DNA from 3 places in the Pseudomonas sp. ATCC 13867 genome. Region 1 is predicted to be linked to each of the others. Evidence: riboswitches for the same ligand, from Rfam matches in the RefSeq annotation. Region 1 holds a riboswitch; each other region holds the start of a gene.
The links. A riboswitch is a leader RNA that binds a small molecule or an ion and turns the genes downstream of it on or off. The one in region 1 is predicted to bind cobalamin.
Positions count from the first base shown of each region.

Region 2: linked by a shared signal. The riboswitch ahead of btuB (TonB-dependent vitamin B12 receptor) and the one ahead of cobW (cobalamin biosynthesis protein CobW) in region 1 are both predicted to bind cobalamin.
Region 3: linked by a shared signal. The riboswitch ahead of H681_RS03715 (TonB-dependent receptor domain-containing protein) and the one ahead of cobW (cobalamin biosynthesis protein CobW) in region 1 are both predicted to bind cobalamin.

Region 1 covers NC_020829.1:668,557-673,382, reverse strand. The annotation lists gene H681_RS03105 (CbtA family protein) at 1-615, opposite strand, end outside; gene H681_RS03100 (CbtB domain-containing protein) at 709-897, opposite strand; cobalamin riboswitch at 999-1,217, opposite strand; cobalamin riboswitch at 1,289-1,483, shown strand; gene cobW (cobalamin biosynthesis protein CobW) at 1,719-2,786, shown strand; gene cobN (cobaltochelatase subunit CobN) at 2,904-4,826, shown strand, end outside.
Region 2 covers NC_020829.1:4,049,347-4,054,172, reverse strand. The annotation lists gene H681_RS18100 (ABC transporter permease) at 1-276, opposite strand, end outside; gene H681_RS18095 (FUSC family protein) at 410-2,455, shown strand; cobalamin riboswitch at 2,478-2,702, shown strand; gene btuB (TonB-dependent vitamin B12 receptor) at 2,815-4,659, shown strand; gene cobO (cob(I)yrinic acid a,c-diamide adenosyltransferase) at 4,674-4,826, shown strand, end outside.
Region 3 covers NC_020829.1:792,785-797,610, reverse strand. The annotation lists gene H681_RS03725 (Ldh family oxidoreductase) at 1-711, opposite strand, end outside; gene dxs (1-deoxy-D-xylulose-5-phosphate synthase) at 968-2,878, shown strand; cobalamin riboswitch at 2,907-3,111, shown strand; gene H681_RS03715 (TonB-dependent receptor domain-containing protein) at 3,206-4,826, shown strand, end outside.

The DNA.
Region 1 (4,826 bases):
CTCGTGAGCCAGGCTTTCCGGCGCGAGGCTGGAATGCACTTCCGGCTGCGGCGCGCCGATCACGTGCGGCACCACCAGCAACGCAAGGCCGACGATGCGCAGCGCCCAGTGGCGGCCGAACACCAGCAGCGCGAGACCGGCGGCGGTGGCGGCGGCAGTGCCGATCCACCAGGTCTGCCGCAGGCTCAGATCCGCGGCGGCGGTGCCGGGGACTTCCGGCGGCAGGCCGAGGGACGGCGCCAGGTTGAACACGGCAAAACCGGCCAGGCCCCAGAGCAGGCCTTCGGAGGTCTTGCCCGGCTCACGCAGGGTGAACAGGCCCGCGAGCATCAGCGCGAAACCCACCGCGACCACCAGATTGCCGCCGGTGGTGGAGAGGATGCGCTGCCAGCCATCTTCCGGCTCCCAGGCTTCCTCGTCATGGTGATGACCCGCAACTGCGCCGTCGGCGTGCTCATGGGCATGTTCTTCGACCAGTGCGGCGGCCGGCTCGGATTTCTCATAGGTTTCCGCCTTGAGGATCAGCGGGGATACCCACAGCAGCTGGACCACGGTCAGCACCAGCGCGGCGATCAGACCGGCGAATCCGGCGGTCTGGGCGATACGTTTGATCATTGCAGTTCTCCGGACGAAACGAGACCTCGAGCGCGGCGAACCAGCGATCGCGAGTGCCTCGAATACGCTGCGCTTACGCGCAGGCAGCGTGCGTCAGTGGCAGGGGAAGCCCGCACTATGGCGGGTATCGTGGGCAGCGTTGTGCACTGCTTCCAGATGAGAGAAACCGGCGAAATACACCAGCAGCGCACCGAGCAGGCTGGCGCCAACGGCCAGGCTGATGCGCTTGGAAAGGGGGATGGAAGTACTCGACGCCTGTTGCGTCAGGATGCTGCTGGACATGAACGTTCCCTCTGAAAAGAGTGAGAACGCAGAGGTTGAACGCATTCGAACGCGCCGGATCGGTCGCGCCACGGCCTGCGCCCGCCCACCGCGGGTTTGCCAAAATGTGAGGATTCCAGGCCGGTCTCCGGGCTTGCGACGCCAGCGAGAGACTCTCGCCGGATGGGCCAGCCTTCCCATGCCTTGGCACAGTGGCTACTGACGACCCTCGATGCGCTTACCGTTGCGGGGGCAGCGCCGGACTGGTCCTTGCGGACGCACCGGCTTCCCGTTTCACCTCGCGCGCGTCGGCGCGAGACACCTGAAACCGCGCTAGCTGACCACGGCAGTCCCGCAGCGTCAACTGCGCGTCGCCCGATCCCCGGCGATTGACCGCCCCGGCCACGCTGCGTAGCCTTCCTCCCTTCGAGGTTCTCCGGCACTGGCCGGAGCTAAGAGGGAACGTGGAAATCTTCGGATGCGCCACGGCTGCCCCCGCAACTGTGAACAGCCTGTTCTTTCACACGCCACTGCCGACTACGGCGGGAAGGCGAAAGGACGATCAAGGGCTGTGAGCCAGGAGACCTGCCTCGTGACTGGTTTTCGATCTGCTGCGCGTCGGCCATGCTGCGTTGGCGGATCGTCGTGGACTGCTCATTGACTACAGTCAACTCCGCGTCCCCGACGATCCTCCGCCTTGCCTGGCTCTAGCTCGCGAGATCCGGAACCGGTTCGTTATCAACAGACAACCGGGCGGGGTGATCCGGTGGCGACCTTCGTTGCGCGGCGAACCCGCGCGCGCGCCCTTCATCCGCCCTCCAATGTCCACTTGCGAGGCGCGCATGAAAACCCTGGCCAAACTCCCCGTCACCATCGTCACCGGCTTCCTCGGTGCCGGCAAAACCACCCTCCTGCGCCACATGCTCGACAATGCCGAGGGCCGCCGCATCGCGGTGATCGTCAACGAATTCGGCGAGCTGGGCATCGACGGCGAAATCCTCAAGCAGTGCTCCATCGGTTGCAGCGAAGAAGAGGCGGTCGGCCGCGTCTTCGAGCTGGCCAACGGCTGCCTGTGCTGCACCGTGCAGGAAGAGTTCTTCCCGGTGATGCGCGAACTGGTGGCGCGCCGTGGCGACCTCGACCAGATCCTCATCGAGACCTCGGGCCTGGCCCTGCCCAAGCCGCTGGTGCAGGCCTTCCAGTGGCCGGAAATCCGCAACGCCTGCACCGTGGACGCGGTGATCACCGTGGTCGACAGCCCGGCAGTGGCCGCCGGCACCTTCGCCGCCCACCCCGAGCAGGTGGACGAGCAGCGCAAGCAGGACCCGAACCTGGACCACGAATCGCCGCTGCACGAACTCTTCGAAGACCAGCTGGCCAGCGCCGACCTGGTGGTACTGAACAAGGCCGACCTGCTCGACGCCGAGGCGCTGGCCCGCGTGCGTGCCGAAGTCGCCGAGGAGTTGCCGCCGGCGGTGAAGATCGTCGAAGCCAACTCCGGCCAGCTGCCGCTCTCGGTGCTGCTGGGGCTGAACGCCGAAGCCGAGCTGCACATCGACAGCCGCCCGACTCATCACGTCCACTCCAATGAAGAGCACGAAGGCCATGAAGATCACCACCACGACGAGTTCGACTCCTTCCACGTCGACCTGCCGGAAGTGGAAGAGCGCGCCCTGCTCGATGTGCTGAACGCGCTGGTCGAGCGCCACGCCGTGCTGCGCATCAAGGGCTTCGTCGCCATCCCCGGCAAACCCATGCGCCTGCTGGTGCAGGGCGTCGGCAAACGCTTCGACAAGCACTTCGACCGCGCCTGGCGCAGCGACGAAACCCGCAGCACCCGCCTGGTCGTGATCGGCCAGGAACTGGACCAGGCCGCCATCAGCAACGAGCTGCGTACCGCCCTGGCGTAACACTGCTTTTCGTAGGAGCGAGCTTGCTCGCGAACGGCCTCGCAGCGGGGTCTGGTTCGCGAGCAAGAGCTAGGCGCCCCCTCGCTCCTACATGAAGCCCTACACCGAGCAAGCCTCATGCATCTGCTGCGCACCCAACCCGGCGGTTTCGTCCCCGACGACGGCATCGCCCACCTGGCCCAGACGCCCGCCGAGCTGGTGATCCTCTGCAGCGGCGATTCGCACCTGGCGCTGCTCGCCGAGGCCGCCCGCGAGCTGCCGGAGGGCTACCCGAGCCTGCGCCTGGCCAACCCCATGCAGTTGCAGAACCACGCCTCGGTGGACCTCTACGTCGACGAGGTACTGCAGCACGCCAGGGCCATCCTGATCTCGGTGCACGGCGGCGTCGGCTACTGGCGCTACGGCATGGAGCAACTGGCGGCGCTGGCCGAGCGCGGCGCCACGCTGATCGCCGTGCCCGGCGACGACAAGCCCGACCCCGAACTCGGCGCCCTGTGCAACGTCCCACCTGAGGATGCCGAACGCCTCTGGCAGTACCTGCGCCAGGGCGGCATGGACAACGCCCGGCAGTTCTTCGCCTGCCTGGCCAGCCGCCACCTGCAACGCGACTACGCCTGGAGCGAACCACGGACGCTGCCCCGAGTGGCGGTCTATCACCCGCAAGTCGGCAGCTGCGACCTCACCCGCTGGCAGGTCGACTGGAACCCTGAGTACCCGGTCGCCACGCTGCTGTTCTATCGCACCCACCTGCAAGCGGCGAACACCGGTTTCATCGACACCTTCTGCGAACGCCTGCAGGCCCAGAGCATCAACCCGTTGCCCATCGCCGTCGCCAGCCTCAAGGAAGCCGCTTGCCTCGATGCCGTGGAAAACCTGCTCGATAGCGCCGACGCCGAGCTGATCATCAACACCACCGGCTTCGCCCAGTCGAACCCGGAAGCGCCGCAGGACCGTCCCTTCCGCCGCGACGTGCCGGTGCTGCAAGCCATCTGCTCGCTGGACAACCTCGACCTCTGGCGCGCCAACCCGCAGGGCCTCGGTCCGCGCGACCTGGCCATGCACATCGCGCTGCCGGAACTGGACGGTCGCATCATCACCCGGCCGATCAGTTTCAAGGGCCTGGCCTGGCGCAGCGAGCGCAGCCAGAGCGACGTGGTCTGCTACCTGCCGCACCTGCCCGGCATGGACTTCGTCGCCGAGCTCGCGCGGCGCTGGATGCTGCTGGCGCGCAAGACCAACGCCGACAAGCGCGTGGCGCTGATCCTGGCGAATTACCCGACCCGCGACGGGCGCATCGGCAACGGTGTCGGCCTCGACACGCCGGCCGCCGCGCTGAACATCCTGCGCGCGCTGGAGGCTCAGGGTTATCCGGTCGCCGGCCTGCCCGATTCCGGCACAGCACTGATCCAGCAACTGCTCGGCGGCATCAGCAACGATCTGGACAGCCTCGACCTGCGCCCCTGCGCGCAGAGCCTGGCGCTGGACGACTACCTCGCCTGCTTCGCGCGCCTGCCTGAAGCCAACCAGCAAGCGGTGCGCGAGCGCTGGGGCGAGCCGCAGCAGGACCCGATGTTCCGCAGTGGCCGCCTGATGGTCGCAGGCCTGCGCTTCGGCCTAGCCTTTGTCGGCATCCAGCCGGCGCGCGGCTACCAGCTCGACGCGGCGGCGATCTATCACGACCCGTCGCTGGTGCCGCCCCACGGCTACCTCGCGTTCTATTTCTGGCTGCGCGAGGTGTTCGGCGCCGACGCGATAGTCCACGTCGGCAAGCACGGCAACCTCGAATGGCTGCCGGGCAAGGGCGTCGGTCTCTCCGAGGAATGCTGGCCGGACGCGATTCTCGGCGCGCTGCCGAACCTCTACCCGTTCATCGTCAACGACCCCGGCGAAGGCGCCCAGGCCAAGCGCCGCGCCCAGGCGGTGATCATCGACCACCTGATGCCGCCGCTGACCCGCGCGGAAAACTACGGCCCCCTGCGCGACCTCGAACGCCTGGCCGACGAGTACTACGACGCCTCCCTGCTCGACCCGCGCCGCGCC
Region 2 (4,826 bases), 2.3 Mb from region 1:
CTGGCGCTCGGGCGGCAGGTTGCGGGCGATCTGCTCGAGCTGGCTCATCCGCGCGCCGCCGATGACTTCGGCGAGCAGCGCGGCGCCGGCGGTGTCGAGGGCGCCGAGTTCGCTGAAGTCGAGGGTGGCGATGTTCTGTCGCTGCTCAGCCAGCCCGCGCATCTGTTGCTGCAGGCTGGTGAAATGGGCGAGCGTCCAGTCGCCGCTGACGTGCAGCAGTGTCTGGGTGGCGGATGAGTCCAGCCGAAGCTGGCCGGCTTGAGCGGGCGCGATCATGCAGGGAGTCTAGCGAAGTTCTTCGATGGAGCCATTCGTCGGGTGGGCCTGGTTCTCGTAACGGGATATTTCTGGACTTTGTTAGCAAGCTAACTAAAATTCGCCCGGTCGGTTTCCTGCCGGTGGTCTTGCCATGCCTGCTCTGCCTCCTTCGTTGTCTGCATTCGCCCAGGCCATCTTACGCCCCCGGGTGGTCGATCTGCAGTTCGCCATCAAGGCGGTGCTGGCGGGCGGGATCGCTCTCTACCTGGCGTTCGTCTTCCAGTTGCAGCAGCCGCAATGGGCGCTGGTCACGGTGTTCGTGGTCAGCCAGCCGTTGAGCGGCATGGTGCTGGCCAAGAGCGTGTTCCGCCTGCTTGGCACGCTGACGGGGGCGGCCATGTCGGTGGCCCTGGTCGCCTGGCTGGGGCAGGCGCCCTTGCCGTTCCTGCTGGCGATGGCGCTATGGCTGGCGTTCTGCACCGCCGGGGCGTCGATGCTGCGCAATTTCTCGTCCTACGGCTTCGTGCTGGCCGGCTATACCGCCGCGATCGTTGCCCTGCCAGCCTCGGCCGCGCCGCTGATGGTCTTCGACCAGGCCGTGGCCCGCTGTTCGGAGATCGGCCTGGGCATTGCCTGTGCTTCCCTGGTCAGCGTGCTGCTGTGGCCGCGCAGCACGGAGCAGCAGTTGCTCGAGCAGGCGCGCAAGGTCTGGTCGTCGACGCTGAAGGCGGCGTCCGCGGAAATGCTGGGCACCGATGAACACGCGGCGCTGATCGCTACCCTGGGCAGCATTCTGGAGCTGGATGGGCGGCAGGAGCAGGCGTGGTTCGAAGGTCCGACGGGGCGTCGGCGAGTGCCTGCGTTGCGTGGGCTCAATGCCGCCCTGCTCGGCCTGCTGCGCGCCGCGCGCCGGGTTGCGCGGGAGGGACGGTTGCTCGACGCCGCCGTCGAGCTGGCCGTGCGCCCCTGGCGCGAGCAGGTGCGCAAGTGCCTGGAGAATGCGCAACAGCCCGACTTCACCGCCTGCCGGGAGCATCTGCTCGGTGCGCTGGAGAACGTCGTAGGTGCACAGGAGCGCGATTACCTGGAATCTCTGCTGGCGGTGCTGGATCGGGGCCGGCAATCCCGGCGCAGCCTGGAAGTACTGCTTTACGGTGAAGCGACACGCGAGGCGCCGGCGCTGATCGTCTGGCACCGGGACGTCGAGCGCGGGCTGCTGTTCGGCCTGCGCAGCGCCCTGGCATTTCTCTGCGTGGCGGGGTTCTGGGTGGTCAGTGCCTGGCCCAGCGGCCTGGGCGCGGTTTCCATCACCGGTGTGGTGCTGAGCCTGTTCGCCAGCCGTGACGAGCCAGCCGGCGCGGGCCTGAACTTCCTGCGCGGCATCCTCCTCTCGATTCCCGTGGCGGCGGTTGCCGTGCTGGTGATCCTGCCGCGATGCGAAGGATTCACGGCGCTCTACAGCGTACTCGGCATACCGCTGTTCATCGCGGCGCTGTGCACGACGCGGCCGGCCATCGCCGCAATGGCATCGGCCTTCTGCATCTTCTTCGTGAAGAACGTGGGGCCGAGCAACCAGATGGTCTACGACCTCGACCACTTCCTCAATTCGGCGTTGGCGACGGTGCTGGGCGTGGGGTTCGCGGTGCTGGTGTTCAACCTGGTGGAGCTGCGGCCGGGGCGCCGCCACTACCGGCGAGTGCTCGGCGCACTGCTGGCCGACCTGGCACGGCTGACTCGTGGCCCGCTGCCCAGGCTGGAGGCCTGGTTCGACGGGCGCAGCGCCGACCGCCTGCTGCGCCTGGTGCAATACCAGGACGGCCTGCCGCGGGAACGCCGCGCCCAATGGCGGGGAGGGCTGTTCGGCCTGGCGTTGGCGGACGAACTGCTGTTCCTGCGCGACAGCCTGGGCACGGCGCGGGGGCCGCTGCGGCGCGCGCGGGACTCTTATCTGGCGCGGTTGCGGCAGTTGCTGCTCGACGGCGGGCCGCGTAACGACCGGGAGCATGCGCTGGATGGAGTCGAGGAGGCGCTGTCGGCTGCGTTGCAGGGCAATCGCTGGCTGGAGGAAGGCCAGCGCCGCCGGGCACGGGCCGCCGTCGGCCAATTGCGCTCGATCTGGTTGCGCTGGTGCCGGGAGGCTGCGGCCGACGCACCGGTGCGCTTCGTCACCCTGGGAGCGACAGGCCGCCGCAATTGACCGTGGCTGGCGACAGCCACTAAGCTGCGCGCCTGCTTCAGGTGCCCCCGGTGCAAGTCGGGGGTGAAACAGGGAAGCCGGTGAAGTCCGACCTCGCGGTCCGACCAGTCCGGCGCTGCCCCCGCAACGGTAAGCGAGCATCGAACCGCATTCCGCCACTGTGCCATCGGCATGGGAAGGCGCGGTTTCAGGAGCCTGTCACGGCCCACTCGCAAGCCCGGAGACCGGCCTGCTGCATGTCATGGCATCGCGGTGGGCGCTGTCGAGCGTTCCGGCGGATCGACCGCCGGGGCGCTACCGTCCTCCGCCTGCCTTTTTCGGTCAGAGCCGCGCGGGTGAGAGCGGCGGAGTGAGTTCACGTGAAGCATTTCCTCTATTGGCCGACAGCCCTGGCGCTGGGCGGCTTCTCCTGCATCGGCCTGGCGGCGGACGAAGCGCCGCTGGTGCTCGACGATCAACTGGTGACCGCCACGCGCACCGAGCGCCGCGCCGAGCAGACGCTCGCTTCGGTCAGCGTGCTGGACCGCGCCGACATCGAGCGCAGCCAGGCGCAATCGGTGCCCGACCTGCTGCGGCGGCTGCCGGGGATTTCCCTGGCCAGCAACGGCGGCCCCGGCAAGGCCACCAGCCTCTACCTGCGCGGCAGCGAATCCGACCATGTGCTGGTGCTGATCGACGGCATCAAGGCCGGCTCGGTTTCGTCCGGCGGTGCGTCCTTGCAGGACTTGCCGGTGGCGCTGATCGAGCGCATCGAAGTGGTGCGCGGGCCGCGTTCCAGTCTGTACGGTTCCGAGGCCATCGGCGGGGTGATCCAGATCTTCACCCGACAGGCACTGGAGCCGGGCTTCAAGCCCTGGGTCTACGCCGGGGCGGGTAGCCAGAGCACCTACGAAGGCAGCGCCGGAGCCTCGGCCGGCAACGGTCGCGGCTGGTTCGCCCTCGGCGTATCGAGCCTGGATACCGCTGGCATCGACGCCAAGGCCAACGGTGCCAGCGGCCATGAGCCGGACCGCGACGGCTACCGCAACCTGTCCGGTTCGCTGCGTGCCGGCTACCGTTTCGACAACGGCCTGGAGCTGGACGGCAGCCTGCTGCAAACCGATTCGCACAACGACTTCGACACGGTGAACAGCCGCCGCACCCAGGGCTTCGATGCCTACAACGATGGCGTGCAGCGGGTGATCGGCGGCCGCGCGCGCTTCGCGCCGCTGGAGCCCTGGCGGGTGAGCCTGTCCGCCGGGCGCAGCGAGGACAAGTCCGATGCCTACCAGGACGGTGCCTTCTACTCGCGCTTCGACAGCCGTCGCGACACCGCGTCCTGGCAGAACGACCTGGACCTCGCGCCCGGCCACACCCTGACCCTGGGCTACGACTGGCAGCAGGATGAACTAAGCAGTTCCACCGACTATGCGTTGACCTCCCGCGACAACCGCGGCACCTTCGCCCAGTACCTGGGCAGCGCGGGGCGGCATGACTGGCAACTGAGCCTGCGCCACGACGACAACCAGCAGTTCGGCAGCCGCAACACCGGCAACCTCGCCTGGGGCTACGCGCTGACCGACGCCGTACGGGCCTTCGCCAGCTACGGTACGGCGTTCAAGGCGCCGACCTTCAACGAACTCTATTACCCTGGCTACGGCAACCCCGACCTGGATGCGGAAACCTCGCGCAGCGTCGAACTCGGCGTGGACGGTCGCCACGGCTGGGGCCACTGGGCGGTGAACCTGTACCGCACGGCGATCGACGACCTGATCGCCTACGACTCGGCATTGCGTGCGCCGGACAATATCGACCAGGCGCGCATCCGCGGTGTCGAACTGCAGCTGGGCAGCCAGTGGCGGGACTGGGTGTGGAACGCCAACGCCAGCCTGCTCGACCCGGAAAGCCGCGCCAGCGGCAACCGTGGCAACGACCTGCCGCGCCGCGCCCGGCAGTTGTTCAACCTGGACCTCGACCGGCGCCTCGACGCGCTGAGCCTGGGCGCCAGCCTGCACGCCGAAGGCCGCCGCTACGATGACCTGGCCAACCGCAATCGCCTGGGCGGCTTCGCTACCCTGGACCTGCGCGGCGAGTATCGACTGAACCCGGAGTGGCGTCTGCAGGCGCGCCTGAGCAACCTGTTCGACGCCGATTACCAGACCACCCTGGGCTATGAGCAGCCCGGCCGCGCCGTACTCTTCGGCGTGCGCTACCAGGCCCTTTGAGAGGAGAGAGACCGATGAGCGAATCCCCGGAAAAGGACGAACGCCACCGTTCGCGCATGCAGCGCAAGAAAACCGTGGTCGACGAGAAGATCGCCCAGGCCCAGGGCGAGCGTGGTGTGTTCCTGGTCCACAGCGGCAACGGCAAGGGCAAGAGCAGCTCGGCCTTC
Region 3 (4,826 bases), 120 kb from region 1:
CAGCTCGACCATGGTTGCCAGCGCCGAGCCCTTGTGTCCGCCGAAGGTCAGCATGGCGCCCTCGAGCACCGCGCTCGGGTCGGTGCTGGGGCTGCCCTGGGCATCGATACCCCAGCCCAGCGGGATCGACTTGCCCTCGCGCTCGTGCAACTGGATTTCCCCGCGCGCCACCACTGTGGTGGCGAAGTCGAAGACATAGGGATCGTTCTCGCCACGGGGCCAACCGAAGGCGATGGGATTGGTACCGAACAACGGTCGGGTTCCGCCGGCCGGCGCCACGTAGGCCTGGGCCGGGGTGACCGCCAGCGCGACCAGGCCCTGGGCGGTGATCCGCTCGATCTCCACCCACAGGGCCGAGAAATGCACGCAATGGTTGATCGCCAGCGCCGCCAGGCCCTGGCTGCGGGCCTTCTCCGCCAGCTTCGGCAGGCCCAGGTCGAAGGCGCACTGGGAAAATCCGCCCTTGGCATCCACGCGCACCAGCGCGGGCGCAGGCTCGGACAACTCCGGCACGGCATCAGGCACCACCTTGCCGGCGCGCACCGTGTGGATGCAGCCCAGCAGTCGCCAGACCCCGTGGGACGTGCAGCCATCGCGTTCGCCGGCCAGCACGGTATCGGTCACCGCCTGTACGTGGGGTTCGCTGAAGCCGTTGTGGCGCAGGATCGCCACCGCCAGTTCACGCAGTTCATCCAGACTCAATCGGATCACGCCGTCCTCCTCGATCCCTGCCAATCGTTTCCGCCCGCTGCGGCAATCCGCCACCGGGCCGGGGCTGAGTCTACAGTGGCCGCTCAGGCCCCATCCCGCTTGCGCGCAATCGGCGACCGTGACGACGATTTCGGCACAGCGGGGTAGCCACGATCCGACCATCCGGTCGTCCGAAGGATTGGCCCCACGTTGCTTGGGCCAATCCGGAGCTTCGGGTAAACTTCCGCATCTTTGCCTTCTCATAACGATCAGCCTGATGCCCACGACGTTTCACGAGATTCCCCGCGCGCGCCCTGCCACGCCCCTGCTCGACCGCGCCAGCACGCCGGTCGAGCTGCGTCGCCTGGGCGAAGCGGAGCTGCTGACCCTCGCTGACGAACTGCGCCAGTACCTGCTGTACAGCGTCGGCCAGACTGGCGGGCACTTCGGCGCAGGCCTGGGCGTCATCGAACTGACGGTCGCCCTGCACTACGTCTTCGACACCCCGGACGACCGTCTGGTGTGGGACGTCGGCCACCAGGCCTACCCGCACAAGATCCTCACCGGTCGCCGCGAGCGCATGGGCAGCCTGCGCCAGAAGGACGGCCTGGCCGCCTTCCCGCGCCGCTCGGAGAGCGAGTACGACACCTTTGGCGTCGGTCACTCCAGCACCTCCATCAGCGCCGCGCTGGGGATGGCCATCGCCGCCCGCATGCAGGGCTCGGGCCGCAAGTCGGTGGCGGTGATCGGCGACGGCGCACTGACCGCCGGCATGGCCTTCGAGGCACTCAACCACGCGTCGGAGGTCAAGGCCGACATGCTGGTGATCCTCAACGACAACGACATGTCGATCTCCAACAATGTCGGCGGCCTGTCCAACTACCTGGCCAAGATTCTCTCCAGCCGCACCTACAGCAGCATGCGCGAAGGCAGCAAGAAGGTGCTCTCGCGCCTGCCCGGCGCCTGGGAGATCGCCCGCCGCACCGAGGAATACGCCAAGGGCATGCTGGTCCCCGGCACGCTCTTCGAGGAGCTGGGCTGGAACTACATCGGCCCCATCGACGGCCACGACCTGCCGACCCTGATCGCCACCCTGCGCAACATGCGTGACCTCAAGGGCCCGCAGTTCCTCCACGTGGTGACCAAGAAGGGCAAGGGCTTCGGCCCGGCCGAGATCGACCCGATCGGCTACCACGCCATCACCAAGCTCGAACCCGAAGGCGCTCCCGCCCATGCCGTGCCGAAGAAGGCCGGCGGGCCGAAGTACTCCAGCGTGTTCGGCCAGTGGCTGTGCGACATGGCCGCCCAGGACCCGCGCCTGGTCGGCATCACCCCGGCGATGAAGGAAGGCTCGGACCTGGTCGCCTTCGCCGACAAATTCCCGGACCGCTACTTCGATGTCGCCATCGCCGAGCAGCACGCCGTGACCCTCGCGGCCGGCATGGCCTGCGACGGCGCAAAGCCCGTGGTGGCGATCTACTCCACCTTCCTGCAGCGCGGCTACGACCAGCTGATCCACGACGTCGCGGTGCAGAACCTCGACGTGCTGTTCGCCATCGACCGCGCCGGTCTGGTGGGCGAAGACGGCCCGACCCACGCCGGCAGCTTCGACCTCTCCTACCTGCGCTGCATCCCCGGCATGCTGGTGATGACCCCCAGCGACGAGAACGAACTGCGCAAGCTGCTCACCACCGGCCATCACTTCGAAGGCCCGGCGGCGGTGCGCTACCCGCGCGGCACCGGCCCCAACGCTCCCATCGAGGCGGCGCTGGCACCGGTCGAGATCGGCAAGGGCGTGGTTCGCCGTGAAGGCAAGGCCGGCAAGGTCGCCTTCCTGGTGTTCGGCGTGCAACTGGCCGAAGCGCTGAAAGTGGCGGAGCAGTTCGATGCCACGGTCGCCGACATGCGCTTCGTCAAGCCGCTGGACGAGGAACTGGTGCGCCAGCTGGCCGCCAGCCACGAGCTGCTGGTGACCGTCGAGGAGAACTCGGTGATGGGCGGCGCCGGCGCCGCCGTCAGCGAATTCCTCGCCCACGAGAACCTGCAGCAGCCGATCCTGCACCTGGGTCTGCCGGACTACTACGTCGAGCACGCCAAGCCCGCGCAGATGCTCGCGGAGTGCGGGCTAGACGCCGCCGGCATCGAAGCCTCGGTGAAGGCGCGCCTGGAGGCCCTCGGCAAGCGCTGAGGCCGATCGGCGCATCCCTCCCCTGGAGTATTGCCAGTGACGGGCGCACCGACTAAGGTGCGCCCGTTTTCGTTCGAGGTAACGGGAAGCAGGTGAAAGACCTGCGCTGCCCCCGCAACGGTAACCGACGCGCCCCTTAAGGAGCGCAGCATCGCCATCCGCCACTGCTGAATGCGGGAAGGCGGCGATGTGACGTCGGCAGCCCGGAGACCGCCCTCGACGCGATCCGACAGGTGTTGCGGAGGGCATCACCGTCAAGTGCGGTGCCCCTGTCCGCCCTTGCCACGCCCTCCTCGAAAGTCATCCGACCGCTTTTGAGGACGCTCCATGAAACTGACCCGACTCGCCCTGGCCACCAGCCTGCTGCCCGGCATGGCCTTCGCTGCCAGCGATATCTACTCGCTCTCCGACCAGGTGATCACCTCCGCACGCCAGGCCCAGCCGCGCGCCGAAGCCACTTCGGCCAACAGCGTATTCACCCGTGCCGACATCGAGCGGCTACAAGTGCGCAGCGTTCCCGCCCTGCTCGCCCGCGTGCCCGGCGTGCAGATGGGCAGCTCGGGCGGCGTGGTCTCGTACTCCGTGCGCGGCACCAGCACTGCGCAGACCCTGGTACTGGTCGACGGCCAGCGCGTCGCTTCGGCCAGCAGCGGCATCGCCCGCCTGGACTACCTGAGCATCGACAGCATCGAGCGCGTCGAAGTGACCCGCGGCCCGCGTTCCGCGCTGTACGGCGCCGACGCCATCGGCGGGGTCATCCAGATCTTCACCCGTCGCGGCGAAGCCGGCCTGCACCCCGAAGTGCGCCTGGCTGCCGGCAGCCACGGCACCTTCGAACGCAGCCTGAGCCTGTCCGGCGGCGACGAGCAGACCCGCTACAACCTCGGCGGCAGCCTCGACGAGAGCCAGGGCTGGGATCGCACCAGCGACAACGTCGGCGCCGACAACGATCACGACGCCCAGCGCAACAAGGCCGTGCACCTGAACCTGGACCACCACTTCAGCGAAGACTGGAAGGCCGGCCTGAACCTCAACGACCAGCGCGGCAAGAACGAATACGACGACGCCTACAACTTCGAGCCCGGCCGCCCGCAGGACAAATTCCGCGTCAGCAGCTACAGCGCCTACCTCGACGGCCAGATCTCGAAGATGTGGAACAGCCGCCTGGAACTGGGCCGCAGCTTCGACCGCAACAAGGCCGTGGGCGCCGCCGACAGCTGGAACAACGGCACGCTGGAAACCACCCGCCACTCGGCGAGCTGGATCAACCGCCTGCAACTGGACGACGCCAACCAGCTGGCGCTGGGCACCGACTGGTACGAAGACAAGGTCGACGGCACCACTGCCTTCGCCGACGACCAGCGCAGCAACCGCGCCTTCTTCGCCCAGCACAGCTTCAAGGGCGACAGCTTCGGCACCGAGCTGGGTATCCGCCACGACAACAACCAGGCCTACGGCAGCCAGAACAGCTGGAACGCCGCCTTCAGCCTACCGGTGGGCGACAGCCAGACCTGGATCGCCAGTTACGGCGAAGGCTTCCGCGCGCCGACCTTCAGCGACCTCTACTACCCCGGCGCGAGCAACCCGGACCTCAAGGCCGAGACCTCGAAGACCTACGAGCTGCAATGGCGTGGGGGCATCGAAGGCACGCACTTGGAAGCCTCGCTGTACCGCACCGAGATCGACGACATGATCGCCTGGGACAGCACCAGCAATCAGCCGGAGAATATCAACAAGGCGCGCATCAATGGCTTCGAAGCCAGCATCGCCCGCGACGTGCTGGGCTGGCAGGCCGCGCTCGGCCTGAGCCTGATCGACCCGCGCGACCGCGACACCGGCCACACCCTGCCGTATCGCGCGCGCCGCACCCTGAGCCTGGACCTCGATCGCCAGTTCGGCGCCATCGGCCTCGGCGGCACCTGGCGTGCGGTCAGCCAGCGCTACGACG